DNA from 3 places in the Enterobacter sp. KBR-315C3_2022 genome. Region 1 is predicted to be linked to each of the others. Evidence: predicted binding sites of a transcription regulator. Region 1 holds the regulator's gene; each other region holds the start of a gene.
The links. The regulator PurR, encoded in region 1, represses purine synthesis genes. The targets are predictions, from matches to a motif close to CANGCAAACGTTTGCNTG.

Region 1 (10,403 bases):
GAACGCAATATATCCTACAAGTGATGGATGGGACGGATGGCATATTCCTGAATGCGGTTAACTTCTTCGCAATTGATTGTTAAAGCACTCATAAAGAAGCCCAGTCCTTGCCGGAGGTGGTGGAGCAGGTGCTGCGCGGCCACGGGCTGGAGGGGCCTGATTTTGAGTTCCGGCTGGAGTGCACCTACCCGGCGCGTGAAATTATCACTCAGTGGCGGGAAACGGACCTCGAATTTATCCAGCGCATTCTGTCTGAGGTGGGCATTTTCTGGCGCACGGAGATGGACAACAGCCGCGAGCTGGATACCTACATCTTCGCCGACAGCCAGCTTCACTACCAGTTTGATGTGCATCTGCCGTACAGCGAGCCATCGGGCCTGTTCGACGGCGAGGCGGAATCGGTGTGGGACGTGCGGACCTGGCACAGGGTTGTCACGGGCACGGTCGCTACGCGGGATTACAACTATCGCACCGCCGCCACGCCGATGGATGCGGCGGTCAGCGTGACGCGGTCATCACCGGAGAGCATTCCACTACGCAGCGCCTTACCGCGAGGTGGGTGATGACACCAGCCCGGAGCTGGAAACCGAATCGGGCGCGTTTTTCGTCCGTTCGAAAAAGAAGAGAGCGAGTCCTCTTTATCACCAGGGTGTTTATCCTGTAAATGAGCAGCCAACATCCTTACTGAGAGCTGAGGGTGTTCGCATTCCAAAATGTGAACTCAGGCAGTCAATTACGCACGCATCGCTCAAAAAACGATCTTTCCCAGGCAGATACTGAAATCAGAAAAGCATATGACCTTGAACAGCAAATACTATGACTGGAGGTATATGCGATGAACCAACAAGAATTACATGCACTAAAGAACTTTGATTTTCTGGCGCACAGTTTTGCCCGGATGCACGCTCTGGGTCAGCCGATAGATGTTGCTGCCGTAACCGGCAATATGAGTGATGAACAGCAAGCATGGTTCCGGGAGCGATACGACCACTACCGAAAGCAGGCCGAGCGGGCGAGGGTAAGAGAACTGCGGTGATGCAACAGACAACGGGCTTAACGGCCCGTTGTGCTTTTCAGTATCCAGTTAACCGACCGCGCTGCCTATCACCCAAGCGACTGCTGCGCCGATTCGGACTCCCGCAAGCTTCCGCGCCTGTCGGAAATATAAGATCTTTCAGGCACGGCCTCCCCGTTTGAAAATGAGGAGGCGGTATGATGTTAATCCCGCATATACTGATAAATTTCTGCAGCCGTTAAATCCCAGCGGCTGCCATTAAATGGTGGTATATAGCTGCCGTCATCATGACCGATTTCGTCGGCGATGAGCTGATTCAGCTTGTCATTCATTTTCATCAGCAGTTCCCGATGTTTTTCCGGCTGGGCCAGCAATGTGCTCATGTCGCGACCTTTTCTACCCGCCAGAACCTTATCCCGTTTTGATTTAACAGCGCCTGTCAGGCCAACCAGCGTGGGCACTAAATCCAGATGGCTGGTGACGCTGTTACAGCGGACATTCCCCGGATAAGCCGGATGACGAATAATCATGGGCACATGTATTTGTTCTTTATAAATCGAGGAGCCTTTGCCATGCATCTGGCGCGAACCGCCTAATTCCCCGTGGTCAGCGGTAAACACAATAATCGTCTTATCGGTTAATGACAGGTTATCCAGTTCGTTGACAATGGCCTCAAGATGCTGGTCATTGTCGCGAATACAGTTGAAATAATAATCCAGTAACTTGCGCCAGCGGCGGTCTTCGTCCGGAAACTGCCCCTACATTGCTGCCCGCGCATTCTGGTACTCCTGATGGGCCGCAGGTCTGCCCGGTTCGTTCAGAGGTTGATGGCGGTTTGCGGGCAGCGGATAGTCGGGCCTTCTGCTGGCCAAACTGCCGCTGAAACGGCGAGTCGGTAGTTCAGCCATTGCGTCCCGGGTCAGATTGCCCAGTTTGTATTCCGGAGAGACAAAGTGATCGCAGCTGTAAACATCGCCATTTTTCTCCACCAGCAGGCTTTGTCCGCAGGTGGGCTGCATGGTGCAAAGCGTGGCGGGTTGGCCTGCCCACTCGCCAGGAAGATTGTCAAAAAAACTGGACGAATACCTTTCCCACACCTGCAGAAGGTACGTAAAAGTGCTGGCTAACGCTGAATGAGCCTGGACTGGTATTGAAAATAAAAGGGAAGATTCTTTAACCAGACGCAACATGCTAAGCCGAAGGCATATCAGGTGTTCAGATTAAAAATTAAGGGATTACGAGAGATAAAGGAATGGTGCGTCTGAATGGACTCGAACCATCGACCCCCACCATGTCAAGGTGGTGCTCTAACCAACTGAGCTACAGACGCAGAATGGTGCGTTCAATTGGACTCGAACCAACGACCCCCACCATGTCAAGGTGGTGCTCTAACCAACTGAGCTATGAACGCAACGTGTTGTCGGTGACAACGGGGACGAATATTAGCGGCACTGCCCGGTTGAGGCAAGAGGGAAAATGCAATTTTCTCTCTGATTTCACGCGATTGCTTCATTACCGCGCAAAGTGAAGAGAAAGTAGCCGCCAGCGGGCGGCTACTGCCTGATTAACGCGCAGCGCGCTGCAAAATCACCGTGGACGGCTGGCGCTGCAGGAAGCGCATCCGCAGCATCATCATGATGGCCGCCGAGGTCAGGCCGATGATAAAGCCCATCCAGAATCCGGCCGGGCCCATGCGGTCAACCACCAGATCGGTCAGCGCCAGCACGTAGCCCGTCGGCAGGCCGAGCACCCAGTAGGCAATAAAGGTGATAAAGAAAATGGAGCGCGTATCTTTATACCCGCGCAGCACGCCGCTGCCGATAACCTGGATAGAGTCCGATATCTGGTAAACCGCCGCCAGCAGCATCAGGTGAGACGCCAGCATCACCACCTGCGGATTGTCGTTGTAGAGCAGGGCGATTTGCTCGCGCAGCGTGATGGTGAACAGCGCCGTGCAGACGGCCATACACACGCCCACACCCAGCCCGGTCCGCGCGGCGGTTTGCGCATCCAGCGTGGAGCCTTGCCCCAGACGGTAGCCGACGCGAATCGTCACCGCAGCGGCCAGCGACATCGGCAGAACGAACATCAGCGAGCTGAAGTTGAGCGCAATCTGGTGCCCGGCCACGTCGATGATACCCAGCGGGGAGACCAGCAGCGCCACAACGGCAAATAGCGTCACTTCAAAAAACAGCGCCAGCGCAATCGGCAGGCCGAGCTGAATTAGCCGCGTGACCACGTTCCAGTCCGGCGTGCTGAATCTCGTCGCGTTGCGAATATCGCGCATGGCGCGCGCGCGCTTCACGAAGGTGATCATGCTGAAGAACATCACCCAGTAAACCGCCGCGGTGGCTACGCCACAGCCCACGCCGCCCAGCTCCGGCATGCCGAAGTGGCCGTAGATAAAGACGTAGTTCACCGGAATGTTGACCAGCAGGCCGATAAAGCCCATCACCATGCCCGGCTTGGTTTTCGCCAGCCCCTCGCACTGGTTACGCGCGACCTGGAAAAAGAGGTAGCCCGGCGCGCCCCAGAGAAGCGCGCGGAGATAGCCGACGGCCTTGTCGGCAAGGGCAGGATCGATGTTGTGCATCGCGCGGATGATGTGGCCCGCGTTCCACAGCACGACCATGATCAGGATCGAAACAAAACCCGCGAGCCAAAAGCCCTGGCGTACCTGATGGGCAATGCGGTCGCGACGTCCGGAACCGTTAAGCTGCGCGATGACCGGCGTAAGGGCCAGCAGCAGGCCGTGACCGAACAGGATCGCCGGAAGCCAGATAGAGGTACCAATCGCGACGGCGGCCATGTCGGTGGCGCTGTAGCCGCCGGCCATCACCGTATCGACAAATCCCATTGCGGTCTGAGCGACCTGCGCGACGATCACGGGTATCGCCAGTGCCAATAATTGACGCGCTTCAATCATGTACTTCTGCACGTGAACACCTTTGTATTGTTGTTATTTGAGAGACAAAAAAGCCGCCGAAACAGGCAGCAAGAAGAAAATGAAGGGAGATGCCAGCTATTGTAGCGGGGTTTAACTAATTATCTAGTGAAAAAATCGCCAGAAAATGCGCTCCGCTGGCAACCTCTTTTTCCAACTGTTATTGTGGTGGGATTAAACGGTGCCATCACCGTAAGGAATGAACAGGAGCTATAGGCATGTTTACTGGTATTGTGCAGGGCACGGCGAAAGTGGTGTCTATCGATGAAAAACCTAATTTTCGTACCCACGTTGTAGAGCTTCCGGAATATATGCTGGACGGCATCGAAACCGGCGCCTCGATTGCGCATAACGGCTGTTGCCTGACGGTGACCGAAATTAACGGTAACCAGATTAGCTTTGACCTCATGAAAGAAACGCTGCGCATCACCAACCTGGGCGAGCTGGCGGTGGGTGACGTTGTCAACGTTGAGCGCGCGGCGAAGTTCAGCGATGAGATCGGCGGGCATTTGATGTCCGGCCACATCATGTCCACGGCCGAAGTGGCGAAGATTGTAACCTCGGAAAATAACCGCCAAATCTGGTTTAAGATGCAGGATCCGGCATTAATGAAATACATCCTGTATAAGGGATTTATTGGCATCGATGGGATTAGCCTGACGGTCGGTGAAGTGACGCCGACGCGTTTTTGCGTGCATCTCATTCCCGAAACGCTGCAGCGCACGACGCTGGGCGCTAAAAAACTGGGGCATCGGGTAAATATCGAAATCGATCCGCAAACCCAGGCGGTGGTGGATACCGTTGAGCGCGTGCTGGCCGCAAAAGAGGCGGCGATAATAAAAGCGGTAGAAGAAGAATAAAAATAACCCCGGCTTGCCGGGGTTATTTATTTAGCGTGCGACGCGCAGACCGTTCTCAATTCCGCGGCTAAACACTACCTGCCAGAGCTGAATATCGCGCGCGCGGAAAGCGCCCGCGCAGGCGTTCAGATAATAGGTAAACATGCGTTTGAAGCGTTCGGAATAGTTATCTGCAATTTCCGGCCACGCGGCCAGGAAGCGCGCGTGCCAGGCCATCAGCGTGGTGTCGTAGTCCGCACCGAAGTTATGCCAGTCTTCCACGATGAAGTGAGGCTCGCTGGCATTCGCAATATGGCGGACCGACGGCAAACAGCCGTTCGGGAAAATGTACTTATTGATCCACGGGTCGACGTTATTGTCGGTCTGCTTTGAGCCGATGGTGTGCAGCAGGAAAATACCGTCCGGTTTTAAATTACGGTTAGCAACCGTGAAATACGTATCGTAATTTTTCGGCCCCACGTGCTCGAACATCCCGACGGAGACGATGCGATCGAACTGCTCGTTGAGGTCGCGATAGTCCTGCAGGCGAATATCCACGTCCAGATCCTGGCACCGTTCCTGCGCCATCTTCTGCTGTTCGGCAGAAATGGTCACGCCCACGACGCTCACGCCGTAGTGTTTCGCCATAAACCAGGCCAGCCCGCCCCAGCCGCAGCCAATATCCAGCACGCGCATGCCGGGCTTGAGCTGCAGCTTTTCGCAGATCAGGCGCAGCTTGTCCTGCTGCGCTTCTTCCAGCGTGGTGGCTTGTTTCCAGTATGCGCAGGAATATTGCATCAGCGGGTCCAGCATGCGGCTGAAAAGATCGTTGCCGAGGTCGTAATGCTCTTTACCGACGATCCACGCGCGCTTTTTGCTTTGCAGGTTGAACAGGCGCGCGGAGGCGATGCGCAGCGTGTCTTTTAGATGGCGGGGAAGCTGTTTCTCCAGCCCCGCGCGCAGCACGCTGGTGAAGAACATGTCCAGACGCTCGCACTCCCACCAGCCGTCCATATAGCTTTCGCCCAGGCCGAGGGAACCTTCCTGCAGCACGCGTTTAAAAAAATCGGGATGTTTAACCTGCGGATCCGCAGGAGACGGTCCGTTAATCGTGATGCCGGCTCGACCCAACAGTTCACTGACGATCCGGGACCAGTTGTCGTCCGGAACGCTGACTTCTTCTATACACGATGAACTCATAGCTTCTCCATCACCTTGCTGTGATCAGAACCTTCAAACAGCGTAGACGCTTTTTATGGTTTGTGAGAAATCTCACGGATAATCCCGCGAGGCTAGTATCCGACGTAGAACAGAGGAAGGGAGATAACCCTTGCCGAAAAGCCTTCCATGGTAAAACGGGAGCACTCCGGCTCCCGTTAACGCTTAATATTTATCGTATTTATTGAACCAAATTTAGTATAGGCCTCAAAAATGGCTGATTCAATATAAAATTCTTAGCAACCTAATCACTGAAACGTAACATAATATCAGCCGCGATTAGGCATGCGAGCGATCGGCTTCGCTGCGGCTTTCCTCAGCGGCTTGCGCAGAAGATTGCATCCGGTAGCCAAGGGCAGCCAGGAGAACCGTTGCCAGCATCACGCTGGTGGTCGTCATCAGCGGCGTGGCGATCAGCGCTGAGACCACAAGGCTTGCCAGGAAGCACAGGCCGAGCTGAAGGGTGTTTTGCAATGCGGCAGCGCGACCCGTTGCGTGAGGGAAAGGCCGTAAGGCCTGAGCCACCACGATAGGGTAAATAGCGCCGTTAGCAACCGCCATCACGCAGAACGGGATCAAAATTTCTGCCAGTCCCGCGCCCGGAATAAAGCCTACCGCCCAGGTCCCAACGACGCTAAGCGCGTACAGCACCAGCAGCCACGGCAGCATCTGCTGGCCTTCCCACTTTTGCAGCGCGGCGCGACAGCCGTAGCCGCCGACCAGGAAAGCGATGGTCTGCGGGACATAGCTCAGGCCGATCGCTGCCGGGCTGTAGCCCATATCGTGCAGAATAAACGGCGAGCCGGTTAGCCACGCGAAGAAGCTGGCGGAGCAGGCGGCGTAAATCAGGACGTTGCCGCGGTAGGCCCTGGTCTTAAGCAACGAGATGAAGGTGATCGGCTTCGCGTCAGCATGCTCCACTTTTTTATGCGCGGGCTTGAGCGCGAACGCGGGCAGCATCAGGACCAGGGTAATCGCAAACAGCGTGGCAAAAATCGCCTGCCAGTCAAAATGCGCGAGGATCCAGCTGCCCAGCAGCGGGGCAAGGGCCGGAGAAAGGCCAACCAGCGGCATGATGGTGGCAAAAATTCGGTTGGTGCGCGACGCCGGGTAGTAATCGGTCACCAGCGCCTGCCAGGTGACCGCCGCGGCGCATACGCCCACCGCCTGAATAAAGCGCAGCACCAGCAGCCAGGTGGCATCGCGTACCCACAGCATGCCCAGACAGCCGACGGCAAAAATGGCCAGCCCCAGCAGCAGAACCGGCTTGCGGCCAAAGCGATCGGAGAGCGGCCCCCACAGCAGCTGTGCGAAGGCAAAGCCGGCAAGAAACAGGCTCAGGCTCGCGCTGATGGCGGCGGCAGGGGTTTGCAAATCTTCCTGCATGGCGGCAAAGGCGGGCAAATACATGTCGGTCGCTAAAAAGCCCAGCACGCTCAGGCCGCCGAGCCAGACTAAAAATCCTTTCCTGGGTTGCACTCGTTTTTCTCCTCAAGGAGGCAGGGATATATTGGCGCAGAGTGTAGGGAGTGCAAAGCGGCTTGTGAAACGCTAATATTTGGCGGTTGCATTCAAAAATTTTGCAGGCAGAAAATGTGGTCAGATTATTCTCTTGAAGTGGTCGATGCCGTTGCGCGCAACGGCAGCTTCAGCGGTGCCGCGCAGGAGCTGCACCGCGTTCCCTCGGCGGTAAGCTATACCGTGCGGCAGCTGGAGGAATGGCTCGCCGTTCCGCTGTTTGAACGGCGCCATCGCGATGTGATATTAACCCCGGCCGGGGCATGGTTTTTGAAAGAAGGACGTTCTGTTATCAAAAAAATGCAGATCACCCGCGAGCAGTGCCAGCAGATTGCCAACGGCTGGCGCGGGCATCTCTCCATCGCCGTCGATAATATCGTCCGGCCGGAGCGCACGCGGCAGATGATCGTTGATTTCTACCGTCACTTCTCGGACGTCGAGCTGCGGGTGTCGCAGGAGGTGTTCAACGGCGTGTGGGACGCGCTGGCGGACGGCAGGGTAGAGATGGCTATCGGCGCGACCCAGGCGATCCCCGTGGGCGGGCGCTACGCTTTTCGGGACATGGGCATGCTGAGCTGGACCTGCGTTGTTGCGCGCCATCATCCGCTGGCGGCGATGGAAGGACCGCTGAGCGATGACGCGTTGCGCAACTGTCCGTCGCTGGTGCTGGAAGATACGTCGCGGTCGCTGCCCAAGCGTATCACCTGGCTGCTGGACAACCAGCGGCGCGTGGTGGCGCCCGACTGGGACTCTTCAGCAACCTGCCTGAGCGCGGGGCTGTGCGTAGGTATGGTGCCCGTCCACTTTGCGCGTCCGCGTATTGATGCCGGTGAATGGGTTGCCCTGACGCTGGAAAATCCGTTCCCGGACGCGGCCTGCTGCCTGACCTGGCAGCAAAATGACGTGTCGCCCGCAATGGCCTGGCTGCTGGAGTATCTGGGAGATAGCGAAACGCTGAACAGGGAGTGGCTACGGGAGCCAGCGTAGCTGGCCCCGGAGAGGATTAACGGCGGTAGTCGCGGAAAGGACCGTCCGCAACGGAGCGACGCTCAATCAGGCGAGGGTGAACCTCAATGGACTGCGACTCTTCGCGCTTGCTGACAATCCTGTCCATCAGCATGTTGAAGGCCGTTTCGCCCAGCGAATCTTTCGGCTGGTGAATGGTCGTCAGCGCCGGGGTGAAAAAGCGCGCGTTGCGCACGTTGTCATACCCGATCACCGAAATATCCTGAGGCACGCGAAGGCCGAGCTCGTCTGCCGCACAGAGCGCGCCCATCGCCATGATGTCGCCGCCGCAGAAGACGGCGGTAGGGCGGTGCTGCTGCGACACGATCTGCTGCATCGCGCGGTAGCCGGACTCCGGCTCAAAGTCGCCCTGAACAATCCAGTTTTCCGGCACGCTGATCAGCGCCTCTTCCATCGCCTTCATGAACCCGGCCAGACGACCCGCGCCGGTGTTGCGCTCCAGCGGGCCAGGGATGACGCCGATATCGCGGTGTCCGCGCTCGATCAAATAGCGGCCGGCCATGTAGCCGCCTTCAAAAGCGTTATCGATGACCGAGTCGGTGAAATCGGCGCGCGCCTCGCCCCAGTCCATAACCACCATCGGAATGTGGCGATACTCCTCCAGCATGGAGAGAACGGACTCAGGGTATTCAGAGCACATGACCAGCAGGCCATCGACACGCTTTTGCGCCATCATCGACAGATAGGCGCGCTGCTTTTCAATGTTGTTCCACGCGTTGCCCAGAATCAGGGTATAGCCTTTCTGGAAGCAGTTTTTCTCAACGGCTTCAATAATTTCGGCAAAGTAGGCCGCTTCGCTGCTGGTCGCCAGCAGGCCGATAGACTTGGTGTGATTAACCTTCAGGCTGCGCGCAACCGCACTCGGTGAGTAGTGCAGTTCTTTGATTGCAGCCCAGACGGCGTTGCGCGTCTCTTCCGCCACGAAGCGGGTTTTGTTAATAACATGTGATACGGTTGTAGTGGAAACGTTTGCGCGTTTTGCTACGTCTTTAATTGTTGCCATTAAATGTCACTCCAGACCCTATCCTAATGCCCTGAAAAATGGGGAGGTAAACGTTTGCCTTCTCTCACCCTTATTACGCAATTTTGAATTGCGACACGCCGGGAAAACGACACAGGACGTCAGGAGGGGGTCAATGGCCGGTACGCTAATAAATTTAGCGTGGAATTTTGTCCTATCTTGAGGAAAAGGGGAAGAGCAAAAGTGGTTATCATTTTAAATCCGGGAAGATTTTTGACGTAAACTGTGTAAAAATGAGCAAGCTCACTTTCCGTGTGGGGATTAAAAGGAGAAAAATTGATGAGTACCGATCTTAAGTTTTCGCTGATGACCACCGTTATTGTTCTGGCGCTGATTGTTGCCGGTGGGCTGACGGCTGCACTGCACTGATTTTGACGGGGGGAGATTCTTCTCCCTCCTGTAACCTTCCTGATTGTTACGTCTCCGGCAAATATCTTTTGCCAAATTGTTAACTTCTCATTTTTTGTGATTGATGTCATGCTTTTGGCTTCTTTGTTCTGCGTCGTGGTACGTCGCGGCATCCGGAGTTAATGCATGAAAATCAATTTCCCCCTGCTGGCCCTCGCCATTGGCGCGTTTGGGATCGGCACCACTGAATTTTCCCCAATGGGGCTGTTACCCGTTATCGCCAGGGGCGTAGATGTCTCGATCCCGGCGGCGGGGATGCTGATCAGCGCCTATGCGATCGGCGTGATGGTCGGGGCTCCGCTGATGACGCTGCTGCTTTCCCATCGCGGACGCCGCAACGCGCTGATTTTCCTGATGGCTATCTTCACCCTCGGCAACGTGCTCTCGGCCATTTCGCCCGATTACACCACGCTG
Region 2 (10,403 bases), on a different contig from region 1:
CACCCATCCAGTAGGCCCGGTAAGCGCAGCGCCACCGGGCAAGAAAGTTACTTCAGCGATCCTTTCAGGAACTGCTGCAAGCGCGGGCTCTGCGGATTCGCTAACACCTCGTCCGGGTGCCCCTGCTCCTCGATTTTCCCCTGATGCAGGAAAATGACGTGGTTAGAGACGTTGCGGGCGAAGCCCATCTCGTGCGTGACGACCACCATGGTTTTGCCCTCTTCGGCCAGCTTCTGCATGATGCGCAGCACTTCGCCGACGAGTTCCGGGTCCAGCGCCGAGGTCGGTTCGTCGAACAGCAGCACTTCCGGCTCCATCGCCAGCGCGCGAGCAATTGAGACGCGCTGCTGCTGACCGCCGGAGAGATGCACCGGGTATTTGATCTGCTGGCGCTCGTCAATACCGACTTTCGCCAGGTATTTCACCGCGCGCTCGCGGGCTTCCTGCTTGCTTAAGCCCAGCACCTGAATCGGCGCTTCCATCACGTTTTCCAGCACCGTCATGTGGCTCCAGAGGTTAAAGTGCTGGAAGACCATCGTCAGGCGGGTGCGCAGCAGGCGCAGCTGGTTTTTGTCCGCCACCTTCAGCTGCCCGTCCTTATCCCGCACCAGGTTAATATTCTGCCCGCTCACCACAATCGTCCCTTCGCTCGGCTTTTCGAGGAAGTTGATGCAGCGAAGGAAGGTACTTTTACCTGAACCGGACGAACCGATAATGCTGATCACGTCCCCCGCGTTCGCCTGCAGCGAGACCCCTTTCAGCACTTCGTGTTCGCCGTAGCGTTTGTGCAAATCAATAACGTTTAATTTGTTCTCAGCCATCATAGTTCTCAGTGCGTCGAAGAAGGTTTTATGTGCTGCAACCAGCGTTTTTCCGCCTTGCGGAACAGGCTGATCAGGACGTAAGAAATGATCAGATAAAGCACCGCCGCAATGCCGAAGGCGGTAAACGGCTGATAGGTCGCGGAGTTGATGTCGCGGGCAATCTTAAGCAGGTCAGGCACCGTCGCGGTAAAGGCCAGCGCGGTAGAGTGAAGCATTAAAATCACTTCATTGCTGTAGGCGGGCAGCGCGATGCGCAGCGCCGACGGCAGAATGATGCAGCGATACAGCTTTACCGACGAGAAGCCGTACGCGCGCGCCGCTTCGATCTCGCCGTACGGCACGGAGCGAATGGCCCCGGCGAAAATCTCGGTGGTATAGGCGCAGGTGTTGAGCGTGAGCGCCAGCACCGTGCAGTTCAGGCCGCTGCGGAAGAAGGCGTTGAGCATTTCCGTGCCTTTCACGATCTCCAGCGTGTACATGCCCGAATAGAACACCAGCAGCTGCACGTACAGCGGCGTGCCGCGAAACACGTAGGTAAACAGCCAGATGGGGAACTGGATAAATTTATTGTTCGACACGCGCCCGATGGCCAAAAACACCGCCAGAATGCCACCCATCACCACCGAGGAGATCAGCAGCCAGAGGGTGATCGCCACGCCCGTAAAGCGGTAGCCATCGGTCCACAGCAGCGATTTCCAGTATTCCTGAAGTATCTCAATCACAGGTCAGCCCTCTTCACACCCACGGAGTAGCGACGTTCGAGCAGAAGCAGCACACCATTGGAGACGGTCGTAAAGACCAGATAAATCACGCCGCAGACGACGGCAAAATAGAAGGGTTCCCAGGTGCTCTTCCCGGCGAGCTGGGTGGCTTTCACCACGTCTTCCAGGCCGAGCAGCGAGACCAGCGCCGTCGCCTTGAGGATCACCTGCCAGTTGTTGCCGATGCCCGGCAGCGCGTAGCGCATCATGGCCGGGAACATAATCCGGCGAAACGTCTGCGAGGAGGTAAAGCCGAAGGCGGTCGCCGCTTCGATATGGCCCTTCGGCACCGCCATATAGGCGCCGCGGAAGGTTTCGGTGAAGTATGCGCCGTAGATGAAGCCGAGGGTGATAATACCGGCCACCATCGGGTCGATATCAATCTGGTCCATGCCAACCGCATCCGTGACGCTGTTTAAGGCAATCTGCAGACCGTAAAAAATCAGCAGCATCAGCACCAGGTCGGGAACGCCGCGGATCAGCGTGGTGTAGCCTTCAAAAATCAGCGCCAACGGTTTGTTAGCCGATAGCTTCGCCCCCGCGCCTGCCAGCCCTATCAGCACCGCCAGTACCACGGAGCTGATAGCCAGCTCAAGGGTGACAAGCGCGCCCTGTAGAATAACGCCCGAAAATCCGTACAGCATACCGCCTGCCCTGTCGTGTCGTGAGTGGTAACCCGTGTCTTTTCCCCTCCCTTACGGGAGGGGCCGCACGTTATTTGACGGGGCGGTTAGCCGCCGTAAACGTTGAAATCAAAGTATTTTTTCGCCAGTTTGTCGTACGTGCCGTCCGCGCGCATCTCGGCAAACGCCTTGTTCAGCGCTTCGCGCAGCTCGTTATCCTCTTTACGCAGGCCCATGCCGGTGCCGACGCCGAAGAGCTTCTCGTCCTTAATGGACGGACCGCCAAACTTATAGTCTTTACCAACCGGCTGCTTCAGGAAGCCTTCGCTCGCGGCGACTTCGTCCTGGAACGCGGCATCAATGCGGCCCGCGGTCAGGTCTGCGTAGATATTTTCCTGTCCCTGATAGGAGACGATTTCAATCCCTTTCGGCGCCCAGTGCTCGTTGCCGTAGGTTTCCTGCGTGGTACCCTGCAGCACGCCCACGCGCTTGCCTTTGAGCGACTCGAGCCGTGGCTGGATATCAGAGGATTTCGCCACCACCAGGCGTGAATCTGCCGCATAGAGTTTGTCGGTAAAGGCAATCTCCTGCTGGCGTTTTTCGGTGATGGAAAGCGAGGACATGATGACGTCGATTTTTTTCGCTTTCAGGGACGGGATCAGCGCGTCCAGCGGGTTCTCAACGTAGGTACATTGCGCTTTGATGCGTTTGCATAGCTCGTTTGCCAGATCGATATCAAAACCGACCAGCTCGCCTTTCGCATTCTTTGATTCGAACGGCGCATAAGTTGGATCGGTACCAATACGAATTTTTTGCGGAATTGCTGCGAACGCCGCGGTGGCGCTGGAAAAGGCCAGAACCAGAGAAAGAGACAACACCAGTTTTTTCATATCTATCCTCAACAAACTGTCTTCATACGGATTTTTACGACGACGGGGTGCTGTTAATGTGCCATTAATTCCCTGCGTCAGGCAAAGAATAATGCCTTTCATGCGGAATTTTTTGCATTTTTAGTGCTTAACTATGCACGCTGCGTTCCAATACGGTGCAGGGCATGCACCATATTGGATCGTTTAGCCCCTCAACGCACCATAACGGGGCGTTGCGTCGAACGTTAGTCGCCGTAGACGTTGAAGTCGAAATATTTTTTCGCCAGTTTGTCGTACGTTCCGTCTTTGCGCAGCTCGGTAAAGGCTTTGTCGAAGGCCGCTTTCAGCTCGGCATCGTCTTTACGCAGGCCAATACCGGTGCCGTCGCCAAAGTATTTCTTATCCTTAACCGACGGCCCCGCAAAGGCGTACTCTTTGCCCGCAGGCTGCTTCAGGAAGCCTTCGCTTGCGGCTACTTCATCCTGGAACGCCGCGTCGAGGCGTCCGGCAGTGAGGTCAGAGTAAATCAGATCCTGGTTCTGATAAGGCACAACGTCTACGCCCTTCTCGCGCCAGTTTGCGTTGGCATAGCCTTCCTGCGTCGAGCCCTGAAGCACGCCCACGTGCTTGCCCTTCAGCGAATCGATGGTGGGCTTAATCGGAGAACCTTTTGCCGCAATCAGGCGCGAGTCCGCCGCGTACAGCTTGTCAGAGAAGGCGATCTCCTGCTGACGCTTTTCGGTGATGGAGAGAGAGGAGATGATGGCGTCAATCTTCTTGGCCTTCAGCGACGGGATTAACGCGTCAAAGTCGCTGCCCACCCACGTGCATTTTACCTGCATACGTTTGCACATCTCATTGCCCAGATCGATATCAAACCCAACGAACTCCCCCTTCGCATCTTTTGATGAGAAAGGCGCGTAGGTTGCGTCCGTACCGATGCGTACCGTCTGTGGAAGCGCCGCGTAGCTGCCTGCCGCCGCGCTTAACCCCACGAGCAAAGACAGAGCCAGAACCGTCTTCTTCATACATTTACCCTCAAGAACCGTGATTTTATTATGGTTTGCGTTGTGTGTTGTGTTGCAGGGCTGTCTTGCAGGTCTTATGCCACATCTTCGTCTGATGAAAAAATCGACGTTAAATATGTTAATAAAACGTTGCGATATTGCCTTAATGGTGAAAGATAGCAGGTCTGCCGAACGAACCGGAGAGGGATAAAGGGAAAAAACGAATTAAATGTCGAGGATATGATCGCGGTTGCAGTTTTGCCCCATGACAGGGCAGGTTGTCTTTTCATGCACTCAGACTGTGCACTGCCCTATGCCCCCTGCCAGCGCGTAAAGAGATCTTCAGGCAGGTCAATATCAAACTGATCGAGCACGCGGTTAACGGTCTGGTTTATCACGTCATCCAGCGTCTGAGGGCGATGGTAGAACGCCGGTACCGGCGGCATAATCACCGCGCCAAGCTCGGCGGCCTGGGTCATCAGGCGCAGGTGGCCAAGGTGCAGCGGCGTCTCGCGCACGCACAGCACGAGCGGACGACGCTCTTTCAGCACCACGTCCGCGGCGCGCGTCACCAGCGAGTCGGTATAGCTGTTTACGATGCCGGAAAGCGTTTTGACTGAACAGGGCAGGATCACCATCCCGGCCGTTTTAAACGAGCCCGAGGAGATGCTGGCGGCGATATCGCGGGCATCGTGCACCACGTCGGCCAGCGCCTGAACGTCGCGCAGGGAGAAGTCGGTTTCAAGGGAGAGGGTTTGGCGCGCCGCCTGGCTCATCACCAAATGGGTTTCTACGTCTTTAACGTCACGCAGCACCTGGAGCAGCCGGACGCCGTAAATCGCGCCGCTGGCACCGCTGATCCCTACAATAAGTCTTTTCATGATTTCGCCCTTGCTGATTACAGGGCTGACTGTGCAGGATTTTGTGCGGAGTTGCAAGTGAGGGCGGCCGCCCTCACCTGCTCAGGCCTTAGCCTTCGTTGTGCATCTCTAAGCTTTCCAAATCGTTCTGCAGCTGGACGGCCTTAGCGTCGTCGTTGCGCAGCGAATCCAGATAGTCGAGATACTGCTGATCCACGTCTTTGGTCACGTAGACGCCGTTGAACACCGAGCATTCGAACTGCTGAATGTCCGGGTTCTCGGCGCGCACCGCGTCGATCAGGTCGTTCAGATCCTGGAAAATCAGGCCGTCGGCGCCGATGATCTGACGGATTTCGTCCACTTCGCGGCCGTGCGCAATCAGCTCGTTCGCGGTCGGCATATCGATGCCGTAGACGTTCGGGAAGCGAATTTCCGGTGCCGCAGACGCGAGGTACACTTTCTTCGCCCCGGCTTCGCGCGCCATCTCGATAATCTGCTCGGAGGTGGTGCCGCGCACGATGGAGTCATCCACCAGCAGGACGTTTTTATCGCGGAACTCGGCGCGGTTGGCGTTCAGCTTGCGGCGCACGGACTTACGGCGCAGCTGCTGGCCCGGCATGATGAAGGTGCGGCCAACGTAGCGGTTTTTCACGAAGCCCTGGCGGTACGGTTTATCCAGAATGCGGGCAATCTCCAGCGCGATGTCGCAGGAGGTTTCCGGGATAGGAATGACGACGTCGATATCCAGGTCGTCCCACTCGCGGGCAATCTTCTCGCCGAGCTTCGTGCCCATGTTCACGCGGGCGCTGTAGACGGAGATTTTGTCGATAAACGAGTCAGGACGCGCAAAGTAGACGTATTCGAACAGGCATGGGTTGCTGACCGGGTTGTCGGCACACTGGCGGGTGAACAGCTGGCCCTTTTCAGTAATGTAGACCGCTTCGCCCGGCGCGACGTCGCGCAAAAATTCAAAGCCGAGGGTGTCCAGCGCCACGCTTTCAGAGGCAACCATGTACTCCGTGCGCCCGTCGCCGAGATCGCGCTTGCCGAGCACCAGCGGACGAATACCGTTCGGATCGCGGAAGGCGACCATGCCGTGGCCGATAATCATCGCCACGCAGGCGTACGCGCCGCGGATTTGACGATTGGTTGCGGCAACCGCAGCAAAAATGTTGTCGGCTTCCAGCGGATAGTGGCGGAAGTTATCCAGCTCGCTGGCGAAGATATTGAGCAGGATTTCAGAATCAGAGGTGGTGTTAATGTGGCGACGTTTCTCTTCGAACAGCTTTCTGCGCAGCTCGTGCGCATTGGTCAGGTTGCCGTTGTGGGCAAGCGTGATGCCGTACGGTGAGTTGACGTAGAAAGGCTGAGCCTCGGAGGCGCTGGAGCTGCCAGCAGTAGGATAACGAACGTGACCAATCCCCATATTACCTTGCAGACGCTGCATATGGCGGGCTTCAAACACATCGTTTACCAGGCCGTTCGCCTTGCGTAAACGGAAGCAGTTGTTTGCATCAATGGTGATGATACCCGCAGCATCCTGCCCTCGGTGCTGAAGCACCGATAACGCGTCATAAATCGACTGGTTAACCGGCATGAAACCGGCGATACCGACAATACCGCACATTCGTCTTTTCCTCGTTAAGCCACATCTCAGAGCGCATTACGCTCTGGGCAAGAAACTCGACGAGCTTTGCAGATAGTCAAAGAACCACCTGATGATGAAGCTGAACTCTGGAATGAGCTGCGATTTTTGCCAGTCTTCACTTTTTGAGAAACCGGTAAAGGTATCAAGGAAGAACAGTATCGCGGCTACAATCAGCACGCCTCGCAGCGCCCCAAAACAGATCCCGAGCACCCTGTCCGTTCCCGACAGACCGGTTTTCTCGACCAGCTGACCTATCACAAAGTTCACGATAGCGCCGACTATCAGCGTTGCGATAAACAGCACAGCGATAGCAATTCCATTTCGGACCAGTTCATCTTCAAAGCCCGTGAACCAGACAGACAGGTAAGTGTAGTAGTGACTGGCAACAAAGAAAGCACAACCCCATGTCACCAGCGATAACGCTTCACGTACAAAGCCACGGATCAGGCTTACCAGACAGGAAAAACCAATCACCGCAATGATGGCGTAATCAATCCAGACCATAAATGTCCCACGATTTTACGCCCTGTCATCCAGTTCGGGGCGCATTCTAACAGAAAAAGAAAACGTTTGCGTAGGGATTTCCTTCCCACGCGTAAATAAAAAAGGCGCTGAAAAAATGCTCAACGCCCCTCACCCTAACCCTCTCCCCAGAGGGGAGAGGGAACTGTACGATGCAGTATGTTACACACGCGCTCGGTGCGATTTTCACCCTCTCCCCTTTGGGGAGAGGGCCGGGGTGAGGGGGGTGAGATCTTACTAGTTCGCGCTGTAGTTCATCACCACGCCGCTCAGGCCGGAGATCTGCTTCAGCTCGCCCAACGAGCCTTTCAGCTTATCTTTCGATGCCTCAGGCCCCACCAGAATGCGGGTGATTTTACCCTGCACCGGCGTCGAAGGTGAAGTGTAAACGCGGTATCCCGCGCCGCGAAGCTTGCCGACCAGCTCGTTGACCTTGTCGGCGTTCTTCAGCGCGCCAAGCTGCACGACGTAGGCTTTGCCCGTCGGCGCGGCGTCCTGCTGAGTCGGTTTCGCTGGCGGCGTTTCGGACGCCGCAGCAAGCCGCTCGGCCGTGTTATCCCGCTGCGGCTTCGGCTGAGGCTTCTCAACCGGCTTCGGTTTTTCTACCGGCTTGTACTGCTCAACCGGAACCGGATCGATATCGTTACTGCTGCTCGCCGCCAGGCGCGACGGATCGAGCGACGGCGCGGCCGCATCGCCAGCGCGTACCTCTTCCGCAGCCCCTTCCGGCGGCTGTGCAGGAAGCGCCTGCGTCGCGGCCGGAAGCATATCGGGCTCGTCGCGATCCCCCGGCTTTGGCACCAGCGGAATGGCCGCAAACTCGTCCTGATAATGTTTTTTCTGCCCGTCGAGCAGCCCTGGGAGGATAATCACCCCCAGCGCCACCAGGACAATCGTGCCTGTTAAACGGTTCTGAAACTTACTTGCCACCGGTTCTCCCCGCCTCCATCACTTCCATGACATGTGCCACGGTGTGGAACGACCCACACACCAGCACGGTATCTTCTGGTTTCGCATCCGCCATCGCGGCACGCCACGCCTGGGCCACGCTCTCAAAGATAGCGCCTTTGCCGAGATGTTCCATCAGCTGTTCGGCCGTTGCGCCGCGCGGCCCCTCAAGAGGAGCACAATACCAGCTATCGACCACACTCTCCATGCAGGCCAGCGTGCCGGCAATGTCTTTATCATGAAGCATACCTATAACCGCCAGCACGCGCCCGGTTTTTGGCAGGGATTTGAGACGTCCCGCGAGATAGGCCGCCGCATGCGGATTGTGCGCGACGTCGAGAATGAGCCGCGGTGATTCGCCCACCGTCTGGAAGCGGCCCGGAAGGAGCGCGTTTTGAATGCCTTCACGAACGGCCTGCTCGCTGACCTGTAATCCGCTCGCGCGCAGCGCCGCCAGCGCGGTGGCTGCGTTAGGCTGAGGAACCTGCGGCAGCGGCAGGTTTTCCAGCGCGCCCTGCGCATCGCTGAACCGCCACCCGCCGTCCTGAACCTCAAACTGCCAGTCAACGCCGCGACGCAGCAGCCGTGCGCCCTTTTCGTGCGCCACGTCGGCAATGGTATGCGGCATATCCGGCTCGCCGACCACGGCAGGCTTACCAGCGCGGAAGATCCCCGCCTTCTCGCGGCCAATGCTTTCGCGATCCGGCCCCAGCCAGTCGGTGTGGTCAAGCGCGATGCTGGTCACCACAGCGACGTCCGCGTCCACCATGTTGGTGGCGTCCAGACGCCCGCCCAGCCCTACTTCCAGAATCACTACGTCCAGCTGCGCCTGCTTAAACAGCCACAGCGCGGAAAGGGTGCCGTACTCAAAGTAGGTTAACGAGATGTCACCGCGCGCGGCTTCGATTTCCGCAAACGACGCCGTATGGGCCGACTCCGCCAGCTCGGCGTTCTGCACGCGCACGCGCTCGGTATAGCGCACCAGATGCGGAGAGCTGTAAACGCCCACCCTGTAGCCCGCCGCCATGAGCATGGATTCTAGCGTGCGGCAGGTGGTGCCTTTACCGTTAGTGCCCGCGACGGTGAAGACGAAAGGCGCAGGCTTGAGCACGTCCAGACGCGCGGCGACCTCGCTGACGCGCTCAAGCCCCATATCGATGGTTTTACTGTGCAGGTTTTCCAGATAAGAAAGCCACGCGGCCAGGGGCGACGTGGCTTGTGGAATGCGTTTATTTTCCATAATGCCCGGCTGTCATTAACGGTGAGAAAGCAAAAGGGCAGCGCCAACCGGCCCTGCCCTTTTCAGTTATCAGGCCTCGGGTTCCTGATGCGGTACGACCACGCCTTCACGCGGCTCATCAGGCTGTGGCGACGGCAGATTCATCAGCTTCGCCAGGATGCTTGCCAGCTTCAGGCGCATCTCCGGGCGGCGAACGATCATGTCGATAGCGCCTTTCTCGATGAGGAACTCGCTGCGCTGGAAGCCCGGCGGCAGCTTTTCACGCACGGTCTGTTCGATAACGCGAGGACCGGCAAAGCCGATCAGCGCTTTCGGCTCAGCGACGTTCAGGTCGCCCAGCATCGCGAAGCTTGCAGAGACGCCGCCCATGGTTGGGTCGGTCAGCACGGAGATGTACGGCAGACCGCGCTCCTGCATTTTTGCCAGCGCAGCAGAGGTTTTCGCCATCTGCATCAGGGACATCAGCGCTTCCTGCATACGCGCGCCACCAGAGGCGGAGAAGCAGATCAGCGGGCAGTTGTCTTCCAGCGCCTGCTCAACGGCACGCACGAAACGCGCACCGACCACGGAGCCCATCGAGCCGCCCATAAAGGAGAACTCAAACGCAGCGGCAACAACCGGCATCTCGTGCAGGGTGCCTTTCATGACGACCAGCGCGTCTTTCTCGCCGGTCTCTTTCTGCGCAGAGGCCAGACGATCTTTGTATTTTTTGGAGTCGCGGAACTTCAGCACGTCTTTTGGCTCAAGCTCGCTGCCCAGTTCTACCAGAGAACCTTCGTCCAGCAGGCTATGCAGGCGGTTGCGCGCCGACATACGCATGTGGTGGTCACACTTCGGACACACCTCAAGATTGCGCTCCAGCTCTGCGCGATACAGAACCTGGCCGCAGCTATCACACTTCGTCCATACCCCTTCAGGAATGCTCGCTTTGCGCGTCGGGGTAATGTTGCTTTTAATTCGTTCAATCCAGCTCATTGATAACCTTTCTGCCTGAACCTGGTCGGATGCCAGTTTTGCTGTAAGAGGCGAATAATGCCATTTTTGCCTCCAACAGACCATGAATGTTGCACATTAAAACATAACAGCCCGAAACTTTGGATA
Region 3 (10,403 bases), on a different contig from region 1:
TTTTTCGATGAGAACTCTCTATCAAAGCACTCTTTTGATAAAAAAATATTGTCGCTGGCGGGGGTGGGAAAAGGCCGGGGAACGCCGCAGAATGTTAGCGTGCTCACCGTCTCTTTTCCCTGGAGGGGAAATGTCCCGCGTATCGCAGGCCCGGAACCTGGGTAAATACTTCCTTCTCGTCGATAACATGCTGGTCGTGCTCGGCTTTTTTGTCGTTTTTCCGCTTATCTCGATTCGCTTTGTCGATCAGATGGGCTGGGCGGCGCTGGTGGTCGGTATTGCGCTGGGATTACGCCAGCTCGTCCAGCAGGGGCTGGGCGTGTTTGGCGGTGCAATCGCCGATCGGTTTGGCGCCAAGCCGATGATCGTCACCGGCATGCTGCTGCGCGCCGCGGGCTTTGCCACCATGGCGATTGCCCACGAGCCGTGGCTGCTGTGGTTCTCCTGCTTCCTTTCCGGGATTGGCGGCACGCTGTTCGACCCGCCGCGCACCGCGCTGGTGGTGAAGCTGATTCGCCCCCAGCACCGCGGCCGCTTTTTCTCCATTCTGATGATGCAGGACAGCGCCGGGGCGGTGATTGGCGCCCTGCTCGGCAGCTGGCTGCTGCAATACGATTTTCGTCTGGTCTGCGCCACCGGGGCCGTGCTCTTTATTCTGTGCGCGCTTTTTAACGGACTCTATTTGCCCGCGTGGAAGCTGTCGACGGTAAAAACCCCGGTGCGCGAAGGACTCGGCCGCGTGCTGAGCGACAGGCGCTTCGTGACCTATGTCCTGACGCTCACGGGCTATTACATGCTGGCGGTTCAGGTGATGCTGATGCTGCCGATCATGGTCAACGACATTGCGGGCACGCCCGCCGCGGTGAAGTGGATGTACGCCATAGAAGCGTGCCTGTCGCTGACGCTGCTCTACCCTATCGCCCGCTGGAGCGAGCGGCGCTTTCGTCTTGAGCACCGCCTGATGGCCGGCCTGCTGCTGATGACGCTGAGCATGATGCCGATTGGCCTCGTCGCCTCGCTGCAGCAGCTGTTTACCCTGATTTGCACGTTCTACATTGGCTCCATCATCGCCGAACCTGCGCGCGAAACGCTGGGCGCCTCGCTTGCCGACGCGCGCGCCCGCGGCAGCTACATGGGCTTCAGCCGCCTGGGGCTGGCCTTCGGCGGCGCGCTGGGCTACGCCGGAGGTGGCTGGCTGTTTGATGCAGGAAAAGCGTTAAGCCAGCCGGAGCTGCCGTGGGTGATGCTGGGCGTAGTCGGGTTTATTACGCTTATCGCCCTGTGGTGGCAGTTCAGCCAAAAGCGCAGCACCCGCGGCATGCTGGAGCCTGGCGCCTGATCCCCCCACGGCGGAAGCCCTTTCCGCCGTTATAATCAGTTTTTTCTGCTGGTTTCCGCCCATTCAGACTGACATACTGGCGCGAGAGGATAAAAGCGCCGATTTTATGTTGAGGAACGCCATGAAGAAAATCGTCATTGCCGCTGCGCTCGTCGTCAGCGGCCTGCTGGTGGGATGTAACCAGCTTACGCAGTACACCGTCAGCGAGCAGGAAATTAATCAGGCGCTTGAAAAACGCAATAACTTCTCGAAGGACATCGGCGTGCCGGGGCTTGCCGACGCCAACATCGTGCTGAGCAACCTGACCAGCCAGATTGGCCGCGAGGAGCCGAACAAGGTTACGCTTTCCGGCGATGCGAATCTGGATATGACCTCGCTGTTCGGCAACCAGAAAGCGAACATTAAGCTGAAGCTCAAGGCGCTGCCGGTATTCAATAAAGAGAAAGGCGCGATCTATCTGCAGGAGATGGAGGTGGTTGACGCGGTAATCACGCCGGACAAGATGAAGCCGGTGCTCCAGACCCTGATGCCCTATCTCAACCAGTCTCTGCAAAACTACTTTAACCAGCAGCCTGCGTACGTCCTGAGCGAGGACAACAGCAAAGGCGAGGCGCTGGCGAAAAAGTATGCCAAGGGAATCGAGGTGAAGCCCGGAGAAATTATTATTCCCTTCACCGACTAACCCTGGGGGCGCACGAGCGCCCCTTTTTTTTACGGAAAAGTGTGCAAACGAAAACGTTTCCGCTTATGATTTGTGTCCGGCAAAAACAGCCATCCTAATGACTGATTCCACTCAAGCCGGAGCTTCCATGACTGCACAATCCCAGGTTCTTAAAATCCGCCGCCCTGACGACTGGCACATCCATCTGCGCGATGGTGACATGCTGAAAACCGTCGTGCCGTATACCAGCGAACACTATGGCCGCGCGATTGTTATGCCAAACCTGGTCCCGCCAGTCACCACCGTCGAGGCCGCTATCGCCTATCGTCAGCGTATTCTGGATGCCGTTCCCGCCGGGCACGATTTTACTCCGCTGATGACCTGCTACCTGACCGATTCACTCGATCCGAACGAGGTTGAGCGCGGGTTCAACGAGGGCGTATTTACCGCCGCCAAGCTCTACCCGGCGAATGCCACCACCAACTCCAGCCACGGCGTGACCAGCATCGATGCCATCATGCCGGTGCTGGAAAGAATGCAAAAGCTGGGCATGCCGCTGCTGGTGCACGGTGAGGTGAGGCACGCGGAAATCGACATTTTCGACCGCGAGGCCCGCTTTATCGACACCGTAATGGAGCCGCTGCGCCAGCGTCTTCCCGCGCTGAAGGTGGTTTTTGAGCACATCACCACTAAAGACGCCGCCGAGTACGTGCGCGACGGCAACGAGCTGATCGCCGCCACCATCACCCCTCAGCACCTGATGTTTAACCGCAACCATATGCTGGTCGGCGGCGTGCGCCCGCACCTGTACTGTCTGCCGATCCTCAAGCGCAATATTCACCAGCAGGCGCTGCGCGAGCTGGTTGCCAGCGGCTTCTCTCGCGCGTTTCTCGGCACGGACTCCGCGCCGCACGCGCGCCATCGCAAAGAGGCCAGCTGCGGCTGCGCGGGCTGCTTTAACGCCCCTACGGCGCTGGCGAGCTATGCAACGGTGTTTGACGAGATGAATGCCCTGCAGCATTTCGAAGCGTTCTGCTCCCTCAACGGCCCGCGCTTCTACGGCCTGCCGGTCAACGAAACCTTCGTCGAGCTGGAGCGTAAAGAGAGCCGGGTCGAGGCGTCCATTCCGTTGACCGACGACACGCTTATTCCGTTCCTGGCCGGTGAAACGGTCGGCTGGACGGTTAAGCGTTAAAAAATCAGTGCCCCTTGTTGTCAAATCGATAACTTACCTGTATAAATAAACAGTATATTACACAGGGGGGCATTTATGCGTATCGAAGTCACCATTGCCAAAACAACGGTTCTGCCTGCTGGCGCGCTGGATGCGCTGGCGGGCGAATTATCCCGTCGTATTAACAGCACATTTCCAGAAAATTCCGGAGCCGTGACGGTGCGCTACGCATCGGCCAATAATCTTTCCGTTATCGGTGCGGCAAAAGAAGATAAAGATCGCATAAGCGAAATTCTTCAGGAGACGTGGGAAAGCGCTGACGACTGGTTCATCACGGATTAAATCTTGCTCCCTCATTGTGTTTTTTTGCCGGGTCGCCCCGGCTTTTTTTTGCTTGCCCAACGTTCAGATTAATTCAGCATCTTCTTTAAAAATCGTGAACAAGACGGTGTTTTATTGTTCGAAGATTCCTAAAATGCAGAAAAATGTGTTGCTCCCTCTTTATTTTTCCCTTCATAACCCTTATTTATTGATATACTGAAGATGCTTTCAGAAAAACATGCATTGAACCTCAAAGCCGTTGTCTTCTAACACGCAATTAGGGGGTTATAATGGAAAAGAATAGTGAAGTCATCCAGACCCACGCGCTCGTCGGCTGGGATATCAGCACCGTAGACAGCTACGACGCGCTGATGCTGCGTTTGCACTACCAGACCCCGAATCAACTCAACCGTGAAGAAGCGGAAGTTGGACAGACGCTGTGGCTTACAACAGACGTCGCGCGCCAGTTTATTTCTATTTTAGAAGCAGGTATCGCAAAAATAGAATCTGGCGACTATCAGGAAAATGAGTATAAACGGCACTAAATTTATACTTTTCTGACGCTCTACAGGCACCCTCGCGGTGCCTTATTTATTTCTCCCTTGTATACGCTCCCGATGTTAATTACTCTGCTAACAAAGCGTTACTGGAAGAGATGCATATGAAATATGACTTAATCATTATTGGCAGCGGCTCGGTTGGCTCTGCAGCGGGTTATTACGCTACTCGGGCGGGCCTTAAGGTCCTGATGATCGATGCCCACCTCCCTCCCCATTCCGAAGGAAGTCATCACGGCGATACGCGCCTCATGCGCCACGCCTACGGCGAGGGGGAGCGCTATGTGCCGCTTGTTCTCCGCGCGCAGGCGCTGTGGGACGAGCTGGCGACGCTGACCGAAGAGCGCATCTTTGAACGTACCGGCGTTATCAACCTGGGCCCGGCGGACTCCGAATTTCTCTTAACGGTCGAGCAAAGCGCAAAAGCCTTTGCGCTGGACGTTGAGCGAATGGATGCCGCGGCGATTATGCAGCGCTGGCCGGAGATTACCGTTCCGGAGGATTACATCGGGCTGTTCGAAGCCAATTCAGGCGTGCTGCACTGTGAAACGGCCATCAAAACCTGGGTGGATCTGGCCGAAAAAGCGGGCTGCGCGCAGCTGTTTAACTGCCCGGTGAGCGGCATCGCCCACCATGCCGATGGCGTTACCGTGACCACCCATGAAGGAGAGTTTTCCGGCTCGCGGCTGCTGATTAGCGCGGGCACGTGGGTGACGAAACTGCTGCCGGATCTGCCCATCCAGCCGGTGCGCAAGGTCTTCTCGTGGTTCCAGTCCGACGGGCGCTACAGCAGCCAGAATAAATTCCCGGCCTTTACTGGCGAATTGCCGAACGGCGATCAGTTTTACGGCTTCCCGTCGGAAAAAGATGCCCTGAAAATCGGCAAGCACAACGGCGGCCAGCCCATTACGTCGCCGGAAGAGCGTAAGCCGTACGGCGCCTACCCTCAGGACGGCTCTGAGGCCTTTATGTTCCTGCGCAACATTCTGCCGGGCGTGGGCGGGCTGCTCTACGGCGCGGCCTGCACCTATGACAACACGCCGGACGAAGACTTTATCATCGACACGCTGCCGGGCCATGAGAATACGATGATCGTCACCGGCCTCAGCGGTCACGGATTCAAGTTTGCCTCCGTTTTGGGCGAGATTGCCGCGCGGTTTGCCGAGGGCAAAGCGCCACAGTTTGATCTCAGCCCGTTCTCGCTGTCCCGTTTTAGCTGATAATACGTGCCGGGCTCCGCGCGTGCGGAGCCTGTTGCTTCACTGAAATGGCGAAATTCATGCGTAAAGTTGTCGGTTTTATCATCAATAACATTCGAGAGCATCTGATGCTCTATATTTTATTATGGTCGGTGCTGGCCATCATCGACGTTATTTATATTCTTTTTTATTAAACCTTAATATTTACACTGATTGACATTACTTTGTAATATTTTAATTTTCGAATATTCTTCTCCCGCTAATTGCAGTAAGTTTCTGAAGTAGATATTGCGATCCCATTCAAAATAACTGAAATAAATTAATCTAATAACATTATTCTTTTATTTCAGTTGCAATATATTTTCATCCCGTTCATTTTTACTGTTCACATTTCTGAGGACGGTAAGCCACATGCAATTGCGTAACTCTTCCAGCCGCTATGGAATAATATCCCTGTGCCTGCACTGGATATTTGCTGTTGCTGTTTATGCCATGTTTGGGCTTGGCCTGTGGATGGTGACGCTGAGCTATTATGACGGCTGGTATCACCAGGCGCCTGAACTGCATAAAAGCATCGGCATTGTGCTCATGATGGGGCTGGCGATCCGCATCGTCTGGCGTCATATTTCTCCACCGCCTCCGCCGCTCAAAAGCTACACCCGACTCACTCGCCTCAGCGCGGCGGGCGCCCATATTGCGCTCTACGTCCTGCTGTTTGCCATTTTGATCAGCGGCTATTTAATTTCCACCGCTGACGGCAAGCCGATTAGCGTCTTCGGGCTTTTCGACGTGCCGGCGACGCTGGCCGATGCGGGCTCGCAGGCGGATACGGCGGGCGTCGTCCATCTTTGGCTTGCCTGGAGTGTGGTGATCCTTTCCGTCCTTCACGGCCTTGCCGCCCTTAAACACCATTTTATTGATAAAGACGACACGCTGAAGCGCATGCTTGGCCGTTCGTCCATTGACTCTGGAGCGTAAAAAATGAAAAAACACCTGCTGGCCATCGCGTTAGGTTCGCTGTTATTCACCACCGGTTCTGCCGTTGCTGCGGATTATAAAATTGATAAAGAGGGCCAGCACGCCTTCGTCAATTTCCGCATTCAGCACCTCGGCTACAGCTGGCTGTACGGCACGTTTAAAGATTTCGACGGTACATTCACCTTCGATGAGAAAAACCCTGCCGCTGACAAAGTTAACGTCACGATTAATACCACCAGCGTGGATACCAACCACGCCGAGCGCGACAAGCATTTGCGCAGCGCGGAATTTCTGAACGTGGCTAAATTCAAGCAGGCGACCTTTACTTCTACCGAGGTGAAGAAAGACGGCGATAAGCTGGATATTACCGGAAATCTGACGCTGAACGGCGTCACGAAGCCGCTCACGCTCGACGCGAAGCTGATTGGTCAGGGTGACGATCCGTGGGGAGGCAAACGCGCAGGCTTTGAGGCTTCCGGCAAAATTCATCTGAAAGATTACAACATCACGACGGATTTAGGCCCGGCCTCGCAGGACGTTGAGCTGATTATTTCGGTTGAAGGCGTTCAGCAGAAGTCATAATAATAGCGCCCGGCGGCGATAAACCGCCGGGCGCGTCGCTTACTCGGGGTCTGGAATACCGAGCTTAGTATTCAGACGGCCTCGGGATTTATTAAAGATCTTATTCCCGTTTTCGCGCCCGGCGCGACGGCGGCGCTGCTCTTCTTCCGGCAAAATACTCTCTTCGCTGCACAGCTCGCTGCAGCAGCCGTGATATTTCTCGGCACAGCTCGGACACTGAATAAACAGCAGATGACAGCCGTCGTTTTTGCAGTTGGTGTGCGTGTCGCACGGCGCGCCGCACTGATGGCACTGCGCAATCACGTCGTCGGAAATACGCTCGCCCATTCGCTCGTCAAAGACAAAGTTCTTGCCGATAAAGCGCACCGGTAGCCCCTGTTCGCGCGCGCGGCGGGCGTACTCGATAATACCGCCCTCGATGTGCCAGACTTTGCTAAAGCCGTTGTGCTTCATCCATGCGCTGGCTTTTTCGCAGCGGATCCCGCCCGTGCAGTACATAACGATTTTTTTATCCTTATGCTCCTGCATCATCTCAACCGCTTTCGGCAGCTGCTCGCGGAAGGTATCCGCAGGAATTTCCATCGCGTTCTGAAAATGCCCCACTTCGTATTCGTAGTGGTTACGCATATCGATGAACACCGCATCCGGGTCGTCCAGCATCGCGTTAACTTCTGCGGCCTTGAGGTATTCGCCCACGTCGCCTGCATTGAAGCTCGGATCGTCAATACCGTCGGCCACAATCCGCTCGCGCACTTTCATGCGTAGCACCCAGAAGGATTTACCGTCGTCATCGAGGGCAATATTCAGGCGCAGGCCGTTAAGCGCGGGATCGAAACCGTATAAGAGGTCGCGGAAAGCCTCGACTTTACTTTCGGGCACGCTGATCTGCGCGTTGATGCCTTCACGCGCCAGGTAGACGCGGCCAAAGACGTTCAGCGTCGTGAAGGCCTGGTATAGGGCATCGCGGGTCGCCTGGGGATCGTGGATGGTAAAATATTTATAGAATGAAATGGTGGTGCGCGGCTCGGTTTCAGCTAACATGCGCGCCTTTAGCATCTCATTCGATACGCGGTTGTGTAACACTGGCATGGTGTACAAGTCCTGCAATCGTTGGTGAGAAAGGAAAAACGGTCGGCATGATATAGCAAACAATAACAATTTACATCCACATAATTTACGCTACATTTCATTCACCTGATTTTTCAGAATTAACATTTGTTGCCTTTGTGCACGCTTCGAAGAGAGACATTTTGGCTAAGCCCTAAAAAATGAGACAATAGCCAATCAGGACGTTTGAACACAGGAAAGACATGACCCAGCTACCCAAATTTACTGCCGCCCTTCTGCACCCGCGCTATTGGTTGACCTGGCTTGGCATTGGCTTCTTATGGCTTATTGTACAACTCCCCTACCCCGTCATTTTTCGCCTGGGTAAAGGCCTGGGTCGTCTTGCTCAGCAGTTTATGAAACGCCGCGCCCGCATTGCCTATCGCAATCTTGAGCTTTGCTTCCCGCAGATGAGCGCCGCGGAACGCCACGATATGGTGGTTAAGAATTTCGAATCCGTGGGCATGGGCCTGATGGAAACGGGAATGGCCTGGTTCTGGTCCGATAAGCGCATGGCCCGCTGGACGGAAGTGGCCGGAACGGGGATGGAGCCCGTGCATACCCTTCAGGCTAACAAAACCGGCGTACTGCTGATCGGCGTGCATTTTCTGACGCTTGAGATCGGCGCGCGCATGTTCGGCATGCAGGCTCCCGGTATTGGCGTTTATCGTCCTAACGACAACCCGGTGATCGACCTGGTGCAGACCAACGGCCGCATGCGCTCGAATAAAAGCATGATCGACCGTAAGGATCTGAAGGGCATGATCCGCGCGCTGAAGGGCGGGGACGTCGTGTGGTATGCCCCGGACCACGATTACGGCCCGCAGGCCAGCGTGTTTGTGCCGTTCTTCGCCGTTGAAGACGCCGCGACCACCTCCGGAACGTGGATGCTCGCGCGCATGTCCAAAGCGGCCATCGTCCCCTTCGTTCCGCGCCGCAAGCCGGACGGTTCCGGCTATCAGCTGATTATGCTGGAGCCTGAAATGACGCCGCCGCTGGACGATGCTGAGACCACCGCCCGCTGGATGAACGGCATCGTTGAGAAATGCATTATGCTCGCTCCGGAGCAGTACATGTGGCTACACCGCCGCTTCAAAACCCGCCCCGAGGGCGTCCCGTCCCGCTACTGATCCCCCGTGCGGCCGCGCAGGCCGCACGCTGTTTTAGCTTTAAAAGCTCCCCACGATTGCGGCATTCATAACTCAGGCGCATAATTAGCAGGCTTATTACTTCTCTCGTCATGGTGCCCTGCACCTTCTTATGCGGATAGTTATGTCACCCTCAGATGCACCCATAAACTGGAAACGCAATCTCACCGTTGCCTGGCTCGGCTGTTTTCTCACCGGCGCGGCCTTTAGCCTGGTGATGCCCTTCCTGCCGCTTTACGTTGAGCAGCTTGGCGTGACGGGCCACAGCGAGCTGAATATGTGGTCCGGCCTGGTTTTCAGTATCACTTTCCTGTTTTCCGCCATCGCATCGCCCTTCTGGGGAAGCCTGGCCGATCGCAAGGGCCGTAAAATCATGCTGCTGCGCTCTGCGCTCGGTATGTCCATCATCATGGTGCTGATGGGGCTGGCGCAGAACGTCTGGCAGTTCTTGATTTTACGCGCGCTGCTTGGCCTGCTTGGGGGCTTTGTCCCTAACGCCAACGCGCTCATCGCCACCCAGATCCCCCGCCACAAGAGCGGCTGGGCGCTGGGCACGCTTTCCACAGGGGCCGTGAGCGGCGCGCTGCTGGGGCCGCTGGCGGGTGGGCTGATGGCGGACAGCTACGGCCTGCGCCCGGTCTTTTTCATTACCGCCAGCGTGCTGTTCCTGTGCTTCATGGTCACCCTGCTGTGCATTCGCGAGAACTTTACCCCCGTGACCAAAAAAGAGATGCTGCATGCGCGCGAGGTGCTGGCGTCGCTGAAAAACCCTAAACTGGTTCTGAGCCTGTTCGTGACCACGCTCATTATTCAGGTGGCGACCGGCTCAATCGCCCCAATCCTTACGCTTTACGTGCGCGATTTGGCGGGCAACGTCAGCAACATTGCCTTTATCAGCGGGATGATTGCCTCCGTTCCCGGCGTGGCGGCGCTCCTGAGCGCCCCGCGCCTTGGGAAACTCGGGGACCGCATCGGCCCAGAGAAGATCTTGATCTGCGCGCTGGTGGTTTCCGTTCTGCTGCTGATCCCCATGTCGATGGTACAAACGCCGTGGCAGCTGGGCGTGCTGCGTTTTCTGCTGGGCGCGGCGGACGGCGCGCTGCTGCCCGCGGTGCAGACCCTGCTGGTGTACAACTCCACGAACCAGATTGCCGGACGTATTTTCAGCTACAACCAGTCCTTCCGCGATATCGGCAACGTCACCGGCCCGCTGCTGGGCGCGAGCGTATCCGCCAGCTTCGGTTTTCGCACCGTCTTCATCGTGACGGCAGGCGTGGTGTTGTTCAACGCCCTGTATTCCTGGCTGACCCTGTCGCGGGCCTTCAGGCCTGCCATAA

Region 2: cvpA (colicin V production protein) is a predicted target of PurR. The motif match lies at 7,152-7,169, and genes of this name have one in related genera.
Region 3: pyrC (dihydroorotase) is a predicted target of PurR. The motif match lies at 2,068-2,085, and genes of this name have one in related genera.

Annotation. Positions count from the first base shown of each region.
Region 1 is NZ_JBGKEB010000012.1:377-10,779, forward strand. Features, by position in the region: partial or broken gene AB8804_RS13820 (contractile injection system protein, VgrG/Pvc8 family) at 117-627, shown strand; gene glgS (cell surface composition regulator GlgS) at 836-1,036, shown strand; partial or broken gene AB8804_RS13830 (sulfatase-like hydrolase/transferase) at 1,219-1,872, opposite strand; partial or broken gene AB8804_RS13835 (SPASM domain-containing protein) at 1,859-2,110, opposite strand; tRNA gene AB8804_RS13840 (tRNA-Val) at 2,269-2,345, opposite strand; tRNA gene AB8804_RS13845 (tRNA-Val) at 2,350-2,426, opposite strand; gene mdtK (MdtK family multidrug efflux MATE transporter) at 2,580-3,953, opposite strand; gene AB8804_RS13855 (riboflavin synthase subunit alpha) at 4,178-4,819, shown strand; gene cfa (cyclopropane fatty acyl phospholipid synthase) at 4,850-5,998, opposite strand; gene punC (purine nucleoside transporter PunC) at 6,296-7,495, opposite strand; gene punR (DNA-binding transcriptional activator PunR) at 7,610-8,521, shown strand; gene purR (HTH-type transcriptional repressor PurR) at 8,538-9,563, opposite strand; gene AB8804_RS13880 (YnhF family membrane protein) at 9,861-9,950, shown strand; gene AB8804_RS13885 (MFS transporter) at 10,116-10,403, shown strand, end outside.
Region 2 is NZ_JBGKEB010000002.1:202,163-212,565, reverse strand. Features, by position in the region: gene hisP (histidine ABC transporter ATP-binding protein HisP) at 48-821, opposite strand; gene AB8804_RS03795 (ABC transporter permease) at 830-1,546, opposite strand; gene AB8804_RS03790 (histidine ABC transporter permease HisQ) at 1,543-2,229, opposite strand; gene hisJ (histidine ABC transporter substrate-binding protein HisJ) at 2,316-3,098, opposite strand; gene argT (lysine/arginine/ornithine ABC transporter substrate-binding protein ArgT) at 3,323-4,105, opposite strand; gene AB8804_RS03775 (UbiX family flavin prenyltransferase) at 4,396-4,965, opposite strand; gene purF (amidophosphoribosyltransferase) at 5,054-6,571, opposite strand; gene cvpA (colicin V production protein) at 6,608-7,096, opposite strand; gene dedD (cell division protein DedD) at 7,352-8,044, opposite strand; gene folC (bifunctional tetrahydrofolate synthase/dihydrofolate synthase) at 8,034-9,302, opposite strand; gene accD (acetyl-CoA carboxylase, carboxyltransferase subunit beta) at 9,372-10,277, opposite strand.
Region 3 is NZ_JBGKEB010000022.1:9,094-19,496, reverse strand. Features, by position in the region: gene mdtH (multidrug efflux MFS transporter MdtH) at 131-1,339, shown strand; gene AB8804_RS19020 (lipoprotein) at 1,461-2,021, shown strand; gene pyrC (dihydroorotase) at 2,149-3,195, shown strand; gene dinI (DNA damage-inducible protein I) at 3,271-3,516, shown strand; gene bssS (biofilm formation regulator BssS) at 3,786-4,040, shown strand; gene solA (N-methyl-L-tryptophan oxidase) at 4,157-5,272, shown strand; gene AB8804_RS18995 (DUF2770 family protein) at 5,332-5,445, shown strand; gene AB8804_RS18990 (cytochrome b) at 5,663-6,229, shown strand; gene AB8804_RS18985 (YceI family protein) at 6,233-6,811, shown strand; gene AB8804_RS18980 (rhodanese-related sulfurtransferase) at 6,851-7,900, opposite strand; gene AB8804_RS18975 (Kdo(2)-lipid IV(A) acyltransferase) at 8,122-9,048, shown strand; gene mdtG (multidrug efflux MFS transporter MdtG) at 9,191-10,403, shown strand, end outside.